DNA from 2 places in the Clostridium budayi genome. Region 2 is predicted to be linked to the other one. Evidence: riboswitches for the same ligand, from Rfam matches in the RefSeq annotation. Region 2 holds a riboswitch; the other holds the start of a gene.
The links. Region 2 has a riboswitch for S-adenosylmethionine ahead of ACZ5TJ_RS13660 (5-formyltetrahydrofolate cyclo-ligase). Riboswitches for the same ligand answer to the same signal wherever they lie in the genome.

Region 1 (7,528 bases), 360 kb from region 2:
AGCTATCAAGATTGGAGATATGATTTTTACATCAGGACAAATTCCAATAAACCCTGAAACAAAAGAACTAGTTACTGAAATTAAGAAGGCAACTAAACAAAGTCTAACAAACATTAAAAACATATTAGAAGAAGCTGGAACAAGTATGGATAAGGTTGTTAAAACTACTGTATTCGTTAAAGATTTAAACGATTTTGCAGCAGTTAATGAAGTTTATGCTACTTTCTTTGAGGGGAAACCACCAGCAAGAAGTTGTGTTCAAGTGGCTAAACTACCACTAGATGCTCCAGTTGAAATTGAAGTAATTGCAACTATGTAATTATTTGTTTTACAATTTTAATTATATGTTAAGATAGTGAAAAAGCCTAAGAATTTAAAATGAATTCTTAGGCTTTTTCACTATAGATTAATTAAAGAAATAAATTAAAGTTAATATGATTTATATAAATAAAAATATGGAATATTATAAGAATATAGAGCATATATTAAATACAAATTATGTAAAGCTTGAGGTGGGAAAATGTACATATTACTTATGAAAATAACAATAAGAAGTGAATGGGTTAATTCTTTAAAAGAAAAAAGAATGATAGTTAGAAGCATAAGTCAAAGGCTTAAAAATAAATTTAATATTTCCCTTGGTGAAGTAGATAATATGGATAATCATAAGTTAATTACAATAGGACTTTCATCAATTTGTGGAAATAATAAAATAGCAGATAGTATGAAGGAGAAAATATTAGAATTTATAGATGATAATGCTGAGGGAGAAATTATAGATATTTTATGGGACGTAGAGAAATTTTAATATTTACTAAAATATGATGAACAATAAGTATCAGTTATACATAGATTAATGATAAATAACACATTAGAAAGGCAGATGCTTTATAAGACTAAAGATATAAAATTATATTATTTTTAAAAACTAATATAAAAAATTATTATATAAAAATTTTTTATAAAAGGTTATTGACAAAGTATTAAAAACATAATATATTATATATAAGTAGTTTATGGATAAAATTTCAAATTAAATTATTTATTTACAAAATAAAATATCGAATTCTTATCAAGAGTGGTGGAGGGACTGGCCCTATGAAGCCCAGCAACCTGCTAAATTAATAGCAAGGTTTAAATATATTTTATATTTAAATTGTTATTTTAGTGTGGTGCTAAATCCTGCAGATTTAATATCTGATAGATAAGGGAATACATTAATAGGGCAAGGAACGTTTCATGCACTAGAGATTTATTCTCTAGTGCATTTTTTATTTTCTAAAAAAGGGGGCTTTAAGTATATGATAAAGGTTAAAAATTTAAAAAAGAAATTTGGGGAGATAGAAGTTTTAAAAGATATATCCTTAGAAGTTAAAAAAGGAGAGATATACGGAATAATAGGTCATAGTGGAGCTGGTAAATCAACGCTTTTAAGATGTTTAAATGGATTAGAAAGCTATGATACAGGAAGTATTTTAATAAAGGATAAGGAAATTAAGGATTTAAACAAACTAGAAATAAGAGAACTTAGAAAAGATATCGGAATGATATTTCAAAATTTTAACTTATTAGAAAGAAAAAATGTGTATGAAAATATAGCACTTCCATTAGAACTTTGGGGATATAAAAAAGAACAAGTTAAGGAGAGGGTTTTAGAATTACTAAAGCTTGTAGATTTAGAAAATAAAATTAAAAGTATGCCGTCAGAATTAAGTGGTGGTCAAAAGCAAAGAGTTGCAATTGCAAGAGCATTAGCATTAAAACCAAGTATACTGTTTTGTGATGAAGCTACCTCAGCATTAGATCCTAAAACAACTAAGGACATACTATCATTAATTTTAAAAATAAATAAAGAAATTGGGATAACTATAGTAATGGTAACTCACCAAATGGAGGTGGTAAAAGAAGTTTGTGAAAAAATAACACTTTTAGAAGGGGGAAAAATTAAAGCACAAGGCAGGGCTGAAGAATTATTTTTAAAGCCAGGAGTTTCGCTTAAAAAATTCCTTGGAGAAAATGATATAGACCTATTACCAGAGAGCGGAATAAATATAAAAATATTTTTCCCAAAAGATTCATCAGAAAATGCACTTATAACTAAAATGGCAAGAGACACAAATGTAGATTTTTCAATAGTATGGGGCAAGCTAGAAAGGTTTAGAGAAAGTGTTCTAGGAAATTTAGTTATAAATATAAATGATGAAGACAAAGATATTATATTTAATTATCTAAAAGAAAAAAATGTTCAGTGGGAGGTATTATAAATGTTTGAAGAAATATTAAAAGCTACGTGGGAAACAGGATATATGGTTTTTTTATCAACATTTTTTGCTCTTATAGTTGGATTCATTATTGCAATAGCTTTAACTTTAACAGCTAAAGATGGATTAAAACCAAACAAAGGAATATATAGTGTACTAGATTTTATAGTTAATATATTAAGAAGCTTTCCATTTGTAATACTTATGGTTGCAGTATTCCCACTAAGCAGAATAATAGTTGGAACAACTGTTGGAAAAGAAGCAATGATAGTTCCATTAACTATAGCAACAGCACCTTTTATTGCACGAATTATAGAAAGTGCATTAAGAGAGGTGGACAAAGGAGTTGTAGAAGCTGCAAAATCTTTTGGTGCATCAGATAGTCAAATAATATTTAAAGTTATGCTTAAAGAAGCAGTACCATCAATAGTTTCAGGATTAACTTTAACTATAATTAGTGTAATTGGATATTCAGCAATGGCAGGGGCAATAGGTGCAGGTGGACTTGGAGATGTTGCTATAAGATATGGTTATCATAGATACCAAACAGATTACATGATTGTAACAGTAATATTATTAATAATTATAGTTCAGGGGCTACAAAGTCTAGGAAATTATTTTTATAAAAGACTTTCAAAATAATAAGTATAAAAGCAATAAGTGAAAAAATAAAAAGGGGGATTTTAATATGAAAAAAAGAACAATAATATCATCAATATTAGTAGGAGTATTATCATTAGCGTTAGTAGGTTGTGGTGGAAATAGTAAAGGGGACGATAAGACTATAACAATAGGTGTTACACCAGTTCCTCATAAAGAAATTGTAGAACATATAAAACCTAAATTAGAGGAAAAGGGATATAAGCTTGAAATAAAAGAATTTACTGATTATGTAACTCCAAATAAAGCATTATCAGAAGGAAGCTTAGATGCAAACTTCTTCCAACACATTCCATATTTGAATGAACAAAATAAATCAGAAAATTTAGGATTAACATATACAGCTAAAGTACATTTAGAGCCACTTGGTTTATACTCAAAGAAATTAAAAAATATAAATGAGTTAAAAGACGGAGCTACTATAGCAATACCAAACGATCCTTCAAACGAAGCAAGGGCATTAAGACTTCTAGAAGCAAATGGTATTATAAAATTAAAGGACGGAGAACTTATAACACCTAAAGATATAACAGAGAACAGTAAAAATTTAAAGTTTAGAGAATTAGAAGCTGCATCAATTCCAAGAACTGTTGAAGATGTTGATGCTGCTGTAATTAACGGGAATTATGCTATCGATTCAGGTTTCTCAGTTGAAAAAGATGCATTAATTGTAGAAGATAAAGATTCTAAAGCAGCAGAACCATACTCAAATATAATTGCTGTAAAAGAATCAGATAAGGATAGCCAAAAGATAAAGGATTTAACAGAAGCTTTAACTTCAGAAGATGTTAAAAACTTTATAAATGAAAAATACGATGGAGCAGTAATTCCAGTATTTTAATGAAGAAGTATTATATAAAAGGTAGCTATTTTTAGCTACCTTTTAATTTTTTGTAGATATTATTAGGTAGTATATTAATTTACATTAGAAACATAAAAGGGTAAAATAAAGAGAATAAACTATTTTTTGGAGGGAAGGGTAATGAAGATATCAAAAGTTTGTGTAAATTTAACAGGACAAGATATTTTAAGTATAATAAATGACTTTGTTAATATTAATGGATTAACGCTTAATGAAGTTACGATAGATAATGGTGTAGAAATAAAAGGAAGCTTTAAAAAAGGAATAAAAATAGATTTTAAGCTTTTAATAGATGAATTAAATGTAGTTAATGGTAAAGTTGTAGGAAAACTTTCTAAATTAAAAGTGTACAAGCTAGGTATATTTAGAATATTTAGAAGTTTAGCTTTAAAAACATTAATAAAAGTTATTGGAGATATTGGAATACATACAAATAAAGATGTAATCACTGTTGATATTAATAAAATATTAGAAAGATTCCCATTTATAAAAATTAATGTGAAAGATGTTTATATAAAAGAAAATACTGTAGCAGCAGAAGTTTCAAATATAAATTTAGATTTATCAAAATTAAATACAGAAGAAAAGAGTGAAAATATAAAAGAGTGTGTAGAAGATAAGGCTTCTGTTAATAATATAGAAGAAAAAGAAGAAAACTTAGTATATGAAAATAGAGAAGATAATGAATTAGAAGAAAATATAGAATATGAAAAGATAATAGAAAATACTAAGAAAAAAGAAGATTATTATACAGTAGGTAGAGATACTACTAAAGAAAAAATTGAAGAAAAATTACCTGATAATGCTAAGGTGTACTCAGATTATTTATTTTTAATACCAGACTTAGTTGCGCTTATTTTTAGATTATTAAAAGATAATAGAGTACCTATAAAAACAAAACTTGCAGTATCAGGTTCAATAGCATATATAATATGTCCAACAGATATGATACCAAATAATATACCTTTTATAGGAACAATAGATGATCTAGCAGTTATTTTCTTTGCATTAAATAGAATTGCAACAGATGTTCCTTTTAATGTACTTGTTGAAAATTGGTCAGGAAAAAATGAATTAATTTTAGTATTAAAAAATGGAATAGAATATGTAACTAATTTTACAGGTGCAAAAAATATAGATAAAATTTATAATATAGCTCAAGAAGTTGCAACTTTATAAAGTTATTATAAATTCAAAAGGAGACTATTATGGCAAAATATTATTCAGTATTTAAAGGAAAATCAGGAGTTCCTAAAATTTTAACTTCTTGGGACGAGTGTAAAAAAGAAGTTATAGGATGTAGTGGAGCTATTTATAAAAGTTTTAAAACATTAGATGAAGCAAAAGAATTTATTCTTATAAATACAACTGGAAGTAGTGCTAAATCAAAAAAATCTTCATCAAAATTAGAAAAAGAAGAAAGTTTTATTGCAGATGAAGGGTTAACTGTTTATGTAGATGGAAGTTTTTCTTTAGAAAAAAAGAATTTTTCTTATGGACTTGTAGCAATTGAAGATGGAAAAGTTATTTATGAAGATAATGGAGTTGGATTTGATGAAAAAGCAATTCCACTTAGAAATGTATCAGGTGAAGTTTTAGGAGCTATGAAAGCTGTAGAATATGCAATTAATAATAATCATAAAATGGTTACTATAGTTTTTGACTATCAAGGAATTGAATCATGGGCACTTGGAACTTGGAAGAGAAATAATGAAATAACATCTAATTATCATGAGTTTATGAAAGAAAAAATGAAAGACATAAAGATTTTATTTAAAAAAGTTAAAGGACATTCTGGAGATAAATTTAATGATAGAGTTGATGCTTTAGCTAAAGAAGCATTAGGGATAAAATAGAAGGATAAGAAATAAATTCATAGTTTAAAAAGCTATCAAATACATACCCTAAATATACAGTCTTAAATAATTTTTAAAAAGAGGTGTTATTTATGGGTAAGATAATTAAAGGTATGGCAGCTGGTGCTTTAATAGGAACTGCAGTTAGTATGGCTATGTTGCCAAGAATAGACAAAAGAACAAGAAGACATATGAAAAGAGCAGGAAAAAGATTTATTAATGCAGCAGGTGAAACATACGACCATATGATGACAATGATGAAATAGTTAAAAAAGAGCTTATTTTTTAAATAAGCTCTTTTTTATAATTTATTCTTTTAAATATTAATTAAAATTAAATTCTGATATGAGAAAAATTAACAAAGTTTAACAAGAATCTTGTATATTTTCCACATAATATGTTATAATAAATCTAAATTTATACAAATTGTAAACAAAGTAAAAAAATAATTAACAAATTAATTTATATTTATAAGGGGAAGAGAAAATATGGAAATTCTATCTTTAGGAGAAAAGATTAAAAGAAAAAGAAAAGAACTTAATATGACGTTAAAGGATTTAGCTAAAGACAGAATAACGCCGGGGCAAATAAGTCTAGTAGAGTCAGGAAGGTCAAATCCGTCTATGGATTTATTAGAATACTTAGCGAATAATTTAAATACGACAGTAGAGTATTTAATGGAATCAGAAGAGAGTCAAGCTGAAAAGGTTTGTACTTATTATGAACAAATAGCTGAAGCTTATATATTAGATGAAGGATACTTAGTTGCAGAAAAATATATAGAGAATGCACTTTATTATGCAGAGTTATATAATCTTGAAAATAAAAAAGCAAAAATATTATATTTAAGAGCAAAAATACATGTTGGCAAAGGAGAAATAACATTAGCACAACAATATTTCCTATCTGCAAATGTTATTTTTATTAAGAATAGTAAACATAGGGATATAATACAAACGTTTTTAAACCTAGCAAAGATTACACTAGAGCTTAAAGCATACTATTCTGCTAACAGTTATTTAAAACAAGCAGAAAAAGTATATATAGATAATGAAATTGGAGAGGATTATCTTTTAGGCGAAATCTATTTCTATTTAGCTAAGGCATATTTTGAAATGGATAATATAGGACAAGCGATAGATTATTCATTCTTAGCAAAAGAGAAATTTGAAAAAATAAATAATAAAGATAAGTATGCAAAAACTTTATTATTCCTATCAGAAGAGTATAGCAAAAAAGGTGATTTAGAAAATGCAATAAAATACTCTAAGAAGACTTTAAAAATATACAAAGAGCTTAATGACATAAATAATATATCAAATATAGAAAATGATTTAGGTAAGTTATTCTATAATTTTGAAAATATCGAAGAATCATTTAAACATTATGAACTTGCAAGAGATATCAGAATGCAAAATAATGATGACAGGGTTATAGATACATTAATAAATATAAGCAAAAATTATTTAAAGATAAAAGACTTAAATAAGTGTGCTGAAATTTTAGATGATATTGAAGAGAAACTTACAGAAAATAATAAAGAGGAAATGATAGAATGTAATCTAGTGAGATACAGAATGGCAATTATAAATGGTAGGGATGTAGAAGCTGAACAAATATTATTAGATAGCTATAAATTTGCAAAGAGCAATGAATTATACCAAAGAGCTGGTGAACTTGCAATTATGATTGGTAAGTTCTATCTTGATAATAAAAATGATGAAAATGCAGCAAAATATTTAGACAAAGGGGTTAGTATTTTTAGGGAGATAGGAATACTAAATAACTAAAGAGAAGGGTGGTTAGGTATGGAGATACTTTCAACAGGTGAAAAGATAAAAAGATCAAGAATATATAAATGTGTTACATTAAAAGAATTATGTGCTAAT
Region 2 (7,528 bases):
AGAAAATCTTAAAGAGGAAAAAACTAAATATGATTATACGAGCAAAAGGAAGGAAGAAATTTTATGTGCGGAATAGTAGGATATGTTGGTAAAGGAAAGGCAACAGATTTTTTAGTAGAAGGATTATCAAAGCTTGAGTATAGAGGTTATGATTCAGCAGGAGTTGCTGTATTAATAGATGATGTTATAAATGTTAGAAAGCAAAAAGGTCGTTTAGCTAATTTAGAAGAAAGCTTAGATAAAAATCCTATGAATGGAAACATTGGAATTGGACACACTAGATGGGCAACTCATGGAGAACCATCTGACATTAATTCACATCCACATTTAAGTTCAAAAGGAGATATAGCTGTTGTTCATAATGGAATAATAGAAAATTATATTGAACTTAGAGATTTCTTAAAAGAAAAAGGATGTACTTTTGTTTCTGAAACAGATACTGAGGTTATTCCAAACCTTATAGAATATTACTATAAAGGAGATTTATTTGAAGCAGTAGTTAAGGCATCAAAGGAATTACAGGGAAGTTTTGCAATTGGAGTTATTTCTAATCATGAACCAGACAAGCTTATTGCTGTAAGACATGATAGTCCATTAATAGTTGGATTAAAGGAAGATGAGAACTTTATAGCTTCAGATATACCAGCAGTTTTAAATTACACTAGAAACGTATATCTTTTAGAAGACGATGAATTTGTTATCATGACAAGTGAAGGAGTAAAGCTTGTTGATGAAAACGGTAATGATATAGATAAAGAAGTATTTAATGTAACATGGAATGAAGATGCAGCTGAAAAGGGTGGATTTGATTCATTTATGTTAAAAGAAATACACGAACAGCCAAAAGCTATAAGAGATACTATGACTTCAAGAGTGTCAATGGAACACGACATAGTATTTGATGACTTTAAAATATCAAAAGAAGAATTACAAGGTATTGATAGAATATATATGGTAGCTTGTGGAACAGCATATCATGCAGGACTTATGGGTAAATACTCAATAGAAAAGCTTGCAAGAATACCTGTTGAAGTTGATATAGCATCAGAATTTAGATATAGAAATCCATTAGTAACTGAAAAATCACTTGTTATTGTATTAAGTCAATCAGGGGAAACAGCAGATACATTAGCTGTTTTAAGAGATTGCAACAAAATTGGAGCTAAGACTTTAGCTGTTACAAATGTTGTTGGAAGTACAATTTCAAGAGAAGCTGACTATGTTATATATACAATGGCAGGTCCTGAAATTTCAGTTGCATCAACAAAAGCTTATACAACTCAAGTAGTTATAATGCATACAATTGCAATGTATTTTGCAGAGTTACTTGGAAAGGTAAGCAAAGAAGAAATTGAAGAATTAAAGAAAGAACTATTATTAATTCCAGAAAAAATAGAAGAAGTTTTAAAAGATCAAGAAGGTATTAAAGCTATTGCAGAAGAAGTTAAAGATGAAGATGACATATTCTTCTTAGGAAGAGGTATGGACTTTGCTTTAGCACTTGAAGGATCATTAAAACTAAAAGAAATTTCATATATTCATTCAGAAGCTTATGCTGGAGGGGAATTAAAGCATGGACCAATAGCTTTAATTGAAGAAGGAACAAAAGTTATTTCAGTTTTAACTCAAAGCGACTTAATGGATAAGATGATTAGTAATGTTGTTGAAATCAAATCAAGAGGAGCAAAAAACTTTGGTATTACATTTAAATCAAAGGAAAAAGCTCAAGGTGTGTTAGATAAGGCTATATTTATACCAGAAGCTAATGATATGTTTGCACCAATCCTTGCAGCAGTAGAATTACAACTATTAGCTTATTATGTTGCAAGCTTTAAGGGATTTGATATAGACAAGCCTAGAAACTTAGCTAAATCTGTAACTGTTGAATAAGATTAATTATTTTGGAAAGTATTGAATAATAATCCCCTATAATTAGAGGGTATATGGTATCAGAAAGAAAAGTTAAAAGGAGAGAAATTTATGAAGGAAGAAATAATAGGATTATTAAATGAATACAAAGAAACTGAAAAGTGTTTAAATATGGGGTTAGAATGGCTACCAGATAACGATTTTGCAAAAGCAAAACTAGAAGTTATTAAGGTTATAATTGAAGATCTTGAAAACTTACGTGATAAGGTAGTTGATAAAATATAAATGTTAATTATGTGCACTCTTAATAAAAGAGTGCACTTTTTTATTTTAGAAAGATAATATATGTATTAGCTAATATATAATAAAATAAGTAAAATAATTTTAATTAGCATTATTTTCGTTTTTAAAAATATTAATATTTATATATTAGAAGTAGTAATTATGTTTGTATTTATACTATTAGTTGTAAGAATAATATATCAAGTAAAAAGGGTGGAAAATAGAAGTGTATAAACGAAAAATTTATAATAAATTAAAATATATTGTAAATTTTACCACATTGATATAAAATAGTAGTATGTGACATAACTATGGGAATAATATGAATTTGTGAGGGGTGCAAGGTATGCAAAACATTCAAGATATGTTAAATAAGCTTGAACTTATGTTAGTAGGTTTAAAGCAGATGAAGATTAATATTGTATTTACGTGGTTTCCAAAAATGAATAAAGACGAAGTCTTAAAAGCTATATCTGAATCACCAAAATTTAAAATAGAAGGTGATGTTGTATCTTTAAAGAGTGAAACTGAAATTTATGAAGAAGAACTACAAAAAGATATACTTAAAGAATTAATGGATGATGAAGATCAAGTAGAAGATATATTAGATTATGATGATGATATAGAACTTTTAGAAGTTTCTATTGATGAAGATAATATAGTAGAAATAGATATGTCAAAAGATATAATAGAAGATATAGAAGTTTCAGAAGAAGATGAAGATGTTACTCTTCAAAGTAAAGATATAGATAATATATGGGCTAATGTTCAAGAATTAGCAAAAGAAGTTTCAGGAGAAAGCACTACTGGAAACGAAGGAGACAGCGACTTAGAATTAAATAATAATTCTATAGAAAATGTTTCTGTAGCTACAGAAATAAATGAGTTAGAAAAAGATGTTAATGAAGTAGAAAAAATAGTAGAGAAAACTGTTGTAGTTAAGGATACTTCAGAGTTAAAGGGATCTGATATTGAATATAGTGAATTAATTAGATTAATTTCAGAATATAATCATGAAGTTCAGCATAAGATAGAAACTACAGATGAAAATAAATATGAAAATAAAGAGAAAGCTATAATTAAGTTCTATGAGAATAAGTATATAGTAAAGGTTAAAGAAAATAATACTGATATAAATGCAAATATATTCTCATTAATTCATAAGAAAAAAGGAATGGAAGTTGCATACTTAGTTGTTAGTGAAACTTTAGATTCTAAAATACTTAACTTTATGCTAGAAAATTATGAAGATGAAGTAGTTTATTTCTGCCCAATACAAGGATGTGAAGTGGAATTTGAAGTAGATTTAAATGAATTCTATTTGAAAGAAACAAGCAAAATCTTTGATAAGTACTTAGAGCGTTATGTTATAACAGAAGAAAATGCATGCGTTATTAAAAAAGGTGAGATTGTTATAGGAAGATAAAATTAAATAAATCTTATTAAGAGTGGTGGAGGGACTGGCCCTATGAAACCCAGCAACCTATATTAAGAACTTATATTTAGTATTTAATATGTGGTGCTAAATCCTGCGGTTTGTTAAACTGATAGATAAGAGAATAAAGAATTTAGTGAATTAAGCACTAGAGATTTGTTCTCTAGTGCTTTAATTTTATATATAAACAAAGGGTGATGATTTAAATATGAAAAAAGAACTTAGAAAAGAGATAATAAAAAAGAGAGATGAGCTAGATTGCATGGAAAAAGCAATTAAAGATAAAAAAATAATAGAAAAGTTAAAAGATACTAAAGAATATAAAGAGGCAAAGGAATTTTTTATTTATATTGGATTTGGTTCTGAAATAAATACGAAAATATTAATAGAAGATGCACTTAAGGATGGAAAGGAAGTATATGTACCTAAGGTTATAAAAAAAGAGATGGTATTTATAAAAATCAACAGTTTAGAGAATTTAGTCACAAGTAGTTATGGAATATTAGAACCAATTGGGGATAAGAGTAACTTTAATGTTGATAATTTAGGTTTAATTGTAATGCCAGGATTAGCTTTTGATAAACAAGGGAATAGACTAGGATATGGTGGAGGATATTATGATAAATTTTTAAGCAGTAATAAAATTGATGCTAAGAAAATAGCATTAGCTTATGAATTTCAAGTATTAGATAAAGTTCCTAGTGAAGAACATGATATTAAAATAGATTCAATAATAACGGAGGATAAGAAGATAGAGATAAGTAATAAATAATAAATAATAAAAATTAAGGGGGCAAAATTTATGAAAAGAGAATTTAAAAAGGGAACTATATGCGTACAAGGAGGCTATAATCCAGGTAATGGAGAGCCTAGAGTACTTCCTATTTATCAAAGTACAACTTACAAGTATGATGATCCAGATTTTGTTGAAGGATTATTTAATCTTGAGAATGAAGGTCATCTTTATTCAAGAATATCTAATCCAACAGTTTCAGCATTAGAAGAAAAGTTTGCATTACTAGAAGGTGGAGTTGGGGCAGTTGCAACTTCTAGTGGACAGGCAGCAGCGTTGACTGCAATATTAAATATTTGTAAGGCTGGTGACCATATAGTTTCTGCATCAACATTGTATGGTGGAACTGTAAATCTATTTAAGGTTAATTTAAAGAAGATGGGGATTGATGTAACCTTCGTTGATCCTGATGATAGTGAAGATAATATTATTAAAGCGGCGAATGAAAATACAAAGATTATATATGGCGAAACTATAGGAAATCCAGGACTTAATATATTAGATTTTGATAAGTTTTCAAAAGTAGCAAAGAAATTAGATGTACCTTTTATAGTTGATAACACTGTAGCAACACCTATTCATTGCAATCCATTAAAATTAGGAGCAAATATTGTTATACACTCAACTTCAAAATATGCAGATGGTCATGCACAAGCATTAGGTGGAATTATTGTAGATGGTGGAAACTTTAATTGGGATAATGGTAAATTTAATGAATTTGTAGAGCCAGATCCAAGTTATCATGGATTAAGCTATGTAAAGACATTTAAAGAAGCTGCTTATATAACAAAATTAAGAGTAACACTTATAAGAGATTTAGGAGGAATTCAAACTCCGTTTAATGCATATTTAACAAATCTAGGATTAGAAACGTTAGAACTTAGAATGGAAAGGCATTCAAAAAATGCATTAGATATAGCCAAGTGGCTTAGTAATCATCCAAAAATAACTTGGGTTAATTATCCTTACTTAGAAGGTAGTGCAGAGTATGAAAAGGCACAAAAATACCTAAATGGAGGAGCAAGTGGAATTTTAACATTTGGAGTAAAGGGAGGTATCCCTGCAGCTAAAACTTTAATGAAAGAATTAAAGTTAGTTGCACTTGTTGTTCATTTAGGAGATGCAAGAACTTCATTGTTACATCCAGCAACAACTACTCATAATCAATTAAATGAAGATGAACAAAGAGCTGCTGGGGTAGCTCCTGATTTAATAAGATTTTCAGTAGGGATTGAACGAGTAGAGGATATAATAGCAGATTTAGATAGAGCTTTAGATAAGATTGAAATTTAAATAAAAAAACAGTGCTTTTAAAAGCACTGTTTTTTTATTAAAGGTCTTTATTTAAGATTTCTAATAATAATCTTGACTTGAATGCTTCGTAATTCATTGAACCTTCATCATCATTCTTTCTGCTTCTTACAGAAACTTCATTGTTAGCCATTTCTTTTTCACCAACAACTAAGATGTAAGGAGTTCTTTCAAGTCTTGCTTCTCTTATCTTGTATCCAAGTTTTTCAGCTCTGTAGTCTCCTTCAACTCTTACGCCATTATTTCTTAAATCTTTAACGATTTTTTCAGCGTAGTCATTGTACTTATCTGATAATGGAAGAACTTTTGCTTGAACTGGTGCAAGCCAAGTTGGGAATGCTCCTGCATATTTTTCAATAAGCATTGCAAGTGTTCTTTCATAACATCCGATTGATGATCTGTGGATGATGTATGGACGTTTCTTTTCTCCATCTTTATCAATGTAAGTCATGTTGAATCTTTCAGCTAGAGCGAAGTCTATTTGAACAGTTATAATAGTATCTTCTTTTCCGTGAACGTTCTTGAATTGAATATCAAGTTTTGGTCCGTAGAATGCAGCTTCATCATCAGCTTCAACGTAATCTATTTCTAAATGATCTAATATAGTTTTCATTATGTCTTGAGTTCTTTCCCAAGCTTCTGGATTGTTAATGTACTTCTTAGTATTGTTTGGATCCCATTTTGAGAATCTGTATGAGATATCTCCATCAATTCCTAAAGTAGCCATTACATATTTTATTAAATCAACAACACCTTTGAATTCTTCTTCTAATTGTTCTGGAGTACATACTATGTGACCGTCAGCTAGAGTGAATTGTCTAACTCTTATAAGTCCGTGCATTTCTCCTGATGCTTCATTTCTAAATAGAGTAGAAGTTTCAGCATATCTTACAGGAAGATCTCTGTAGCTGTGTTGTTCTGAATTGTATATTGCATATTGGAATGGGCAAGTCATAGGTCTTAAAGCAAATACTTCGTCGTCCTTTTCTTCATCACCTAAAACGAACATTCCATCTTTGTAATGATCCCAGTGACCTGAAATTTTGTAAAGATCACTCTTAGCCATTAGAGGAGTTTTAGTTAAAACATAACCTCTTCTTTCTTCTTCATCTTCAATCCATCTTTGTAGAGTTTGGATTATTCTTGAACCTCTTGGCATTATTAGAGGAAGACCTTGACCTACATTTTCATCAGTAGTGAATAGTTTTAATTCTCTACCTAATTTGTTATGGTCTCTCTTTTTAGCTTCTTCTAAAGCAGCTAAGTGTTCTTCTAAATCTTTATTCTTTAAGAATGCAGTACCGTATATTCTTGAAAGCATTTTGTGATTTTCATCACCTCTCCAGTAAGCACCAGCACTTCTTAGAAGTTTAACAGCTTTCATTGGCTTAAGTGACATTATATGTGGACCTGCGCAAAGATCTGTAAAGTCACCCATTTTGTAGAATGAAATAACTTCATCTTCTCCTAAGTCATTTATAAGTTCAACCTTATAAGGTTCATCCTTCATAAGTTCTAAAGCTTCGTCTCTTGGAAGTTCGAATCTTTCTATTTCAGGATTTTCTTTTATTATTTTCTTCATTTCAGCTTCGATTTTTTGAAGATCTTCAGTAGTGAAAGCTACTTCCTTGTCAAAATCATAGTAGAATCCATTGTCTATTGCAGGTCCTATAGCGATTTTAACTTCTGGGAATAATCTTTTAACTGCATAAGCTAATACGTGAGATGCAGTATGTCTTAAAGCATCTTTACCTTCCTTTGAATCAAATGTACATATGCTAAGTTCAACATCATCATTTAATGTATGACGTAAATCAACAACCTCTCCATTAACTATT

Region 1: another riboswitch for S-adenosylmethionine. It lies ahead of ACZ5TJ_RS11825 (methionine ABC transporter ATP-binding protein); the one in region 2 lies ahead of ACZ5TJ_RS13660 (5-formyltetrahydrofolate cyclo-ligase).

The regions. Positions count from the first base shown of each region.
Region 1 is NZ_AP042456.1:2,459,205-2,466,732, reverse strand. It holds gene ACZ5TJ_RS11835 (RidA family protein) at 1-319, shown strand, start outside; gene ACZ5TJ_RS11830 (DUF503 domain-containing protein) at 521-808, shown strand; SAM riboswitch class I at 1,067-1,211, shown strand; gene ACZ5TJ_RS11825 (methionine ABC transporter ATP-binding protein) at 1,302-2,264, shown strand; gene ACZ5TJ_RS11820 (methionine ABC transporter permease) at 2,265-2,903, shown strand; gene ACZ5TJ_RS11815 (MetQ/NlpA family ABC transporter substrate-binding protein) at 2,950-3,762, shown strand; gene ACZ5TJ_RS11810 (YkvA family protein) at 3,904-4,962, shown strand; gene ACZ5TJ_RS11805 (ribonuclease H1 domain-containing protein) at 4,992-5,639, shown strand; gene ACZ5TJ_RS11800 (YtxH domain-containing protein) at 5,732-5,905, shown strand; gene ACZ5TJ_RS11795 (helix-turn-helix domain-containing protein) at 6,128-7,429, shown strand; gene ACZ5TJ_RS11790 (transcriptional regulator) at 7,448-7,528, shown strand, end outside.
Region 2 is NZ_AP042456.1:2,820,894-2,828,421, reverse strand. It holds gene glmS (glutamine--fructose-6-phosphate transaminase (isomerizing)) at 64-1,890, shown strand; gene ACZ5TJ_RS13670 (hypothetical protein) at 1,981-2,154, shown strand; gene ACZ5TJ_RS13665 (hypothetical protein) at 2,498-3,577, shown strand; SAM riboswitch class I at 3,588-3,709, shown strand; gene ACZ5TJ_RS13660 (5-formyltetrahydrofolate cyclo-ligase) at 3,795-4,358, shown strand; gene ACZ5TJ_RS13655 (O-acetylhomoserine aminocarboxypropyltransferase/cysteine synthase family protein) at 4,389-5,672, shown strand; gene thrS (threonine--tRNA ligase) at 5,710-7,528, opposite strand, start outside.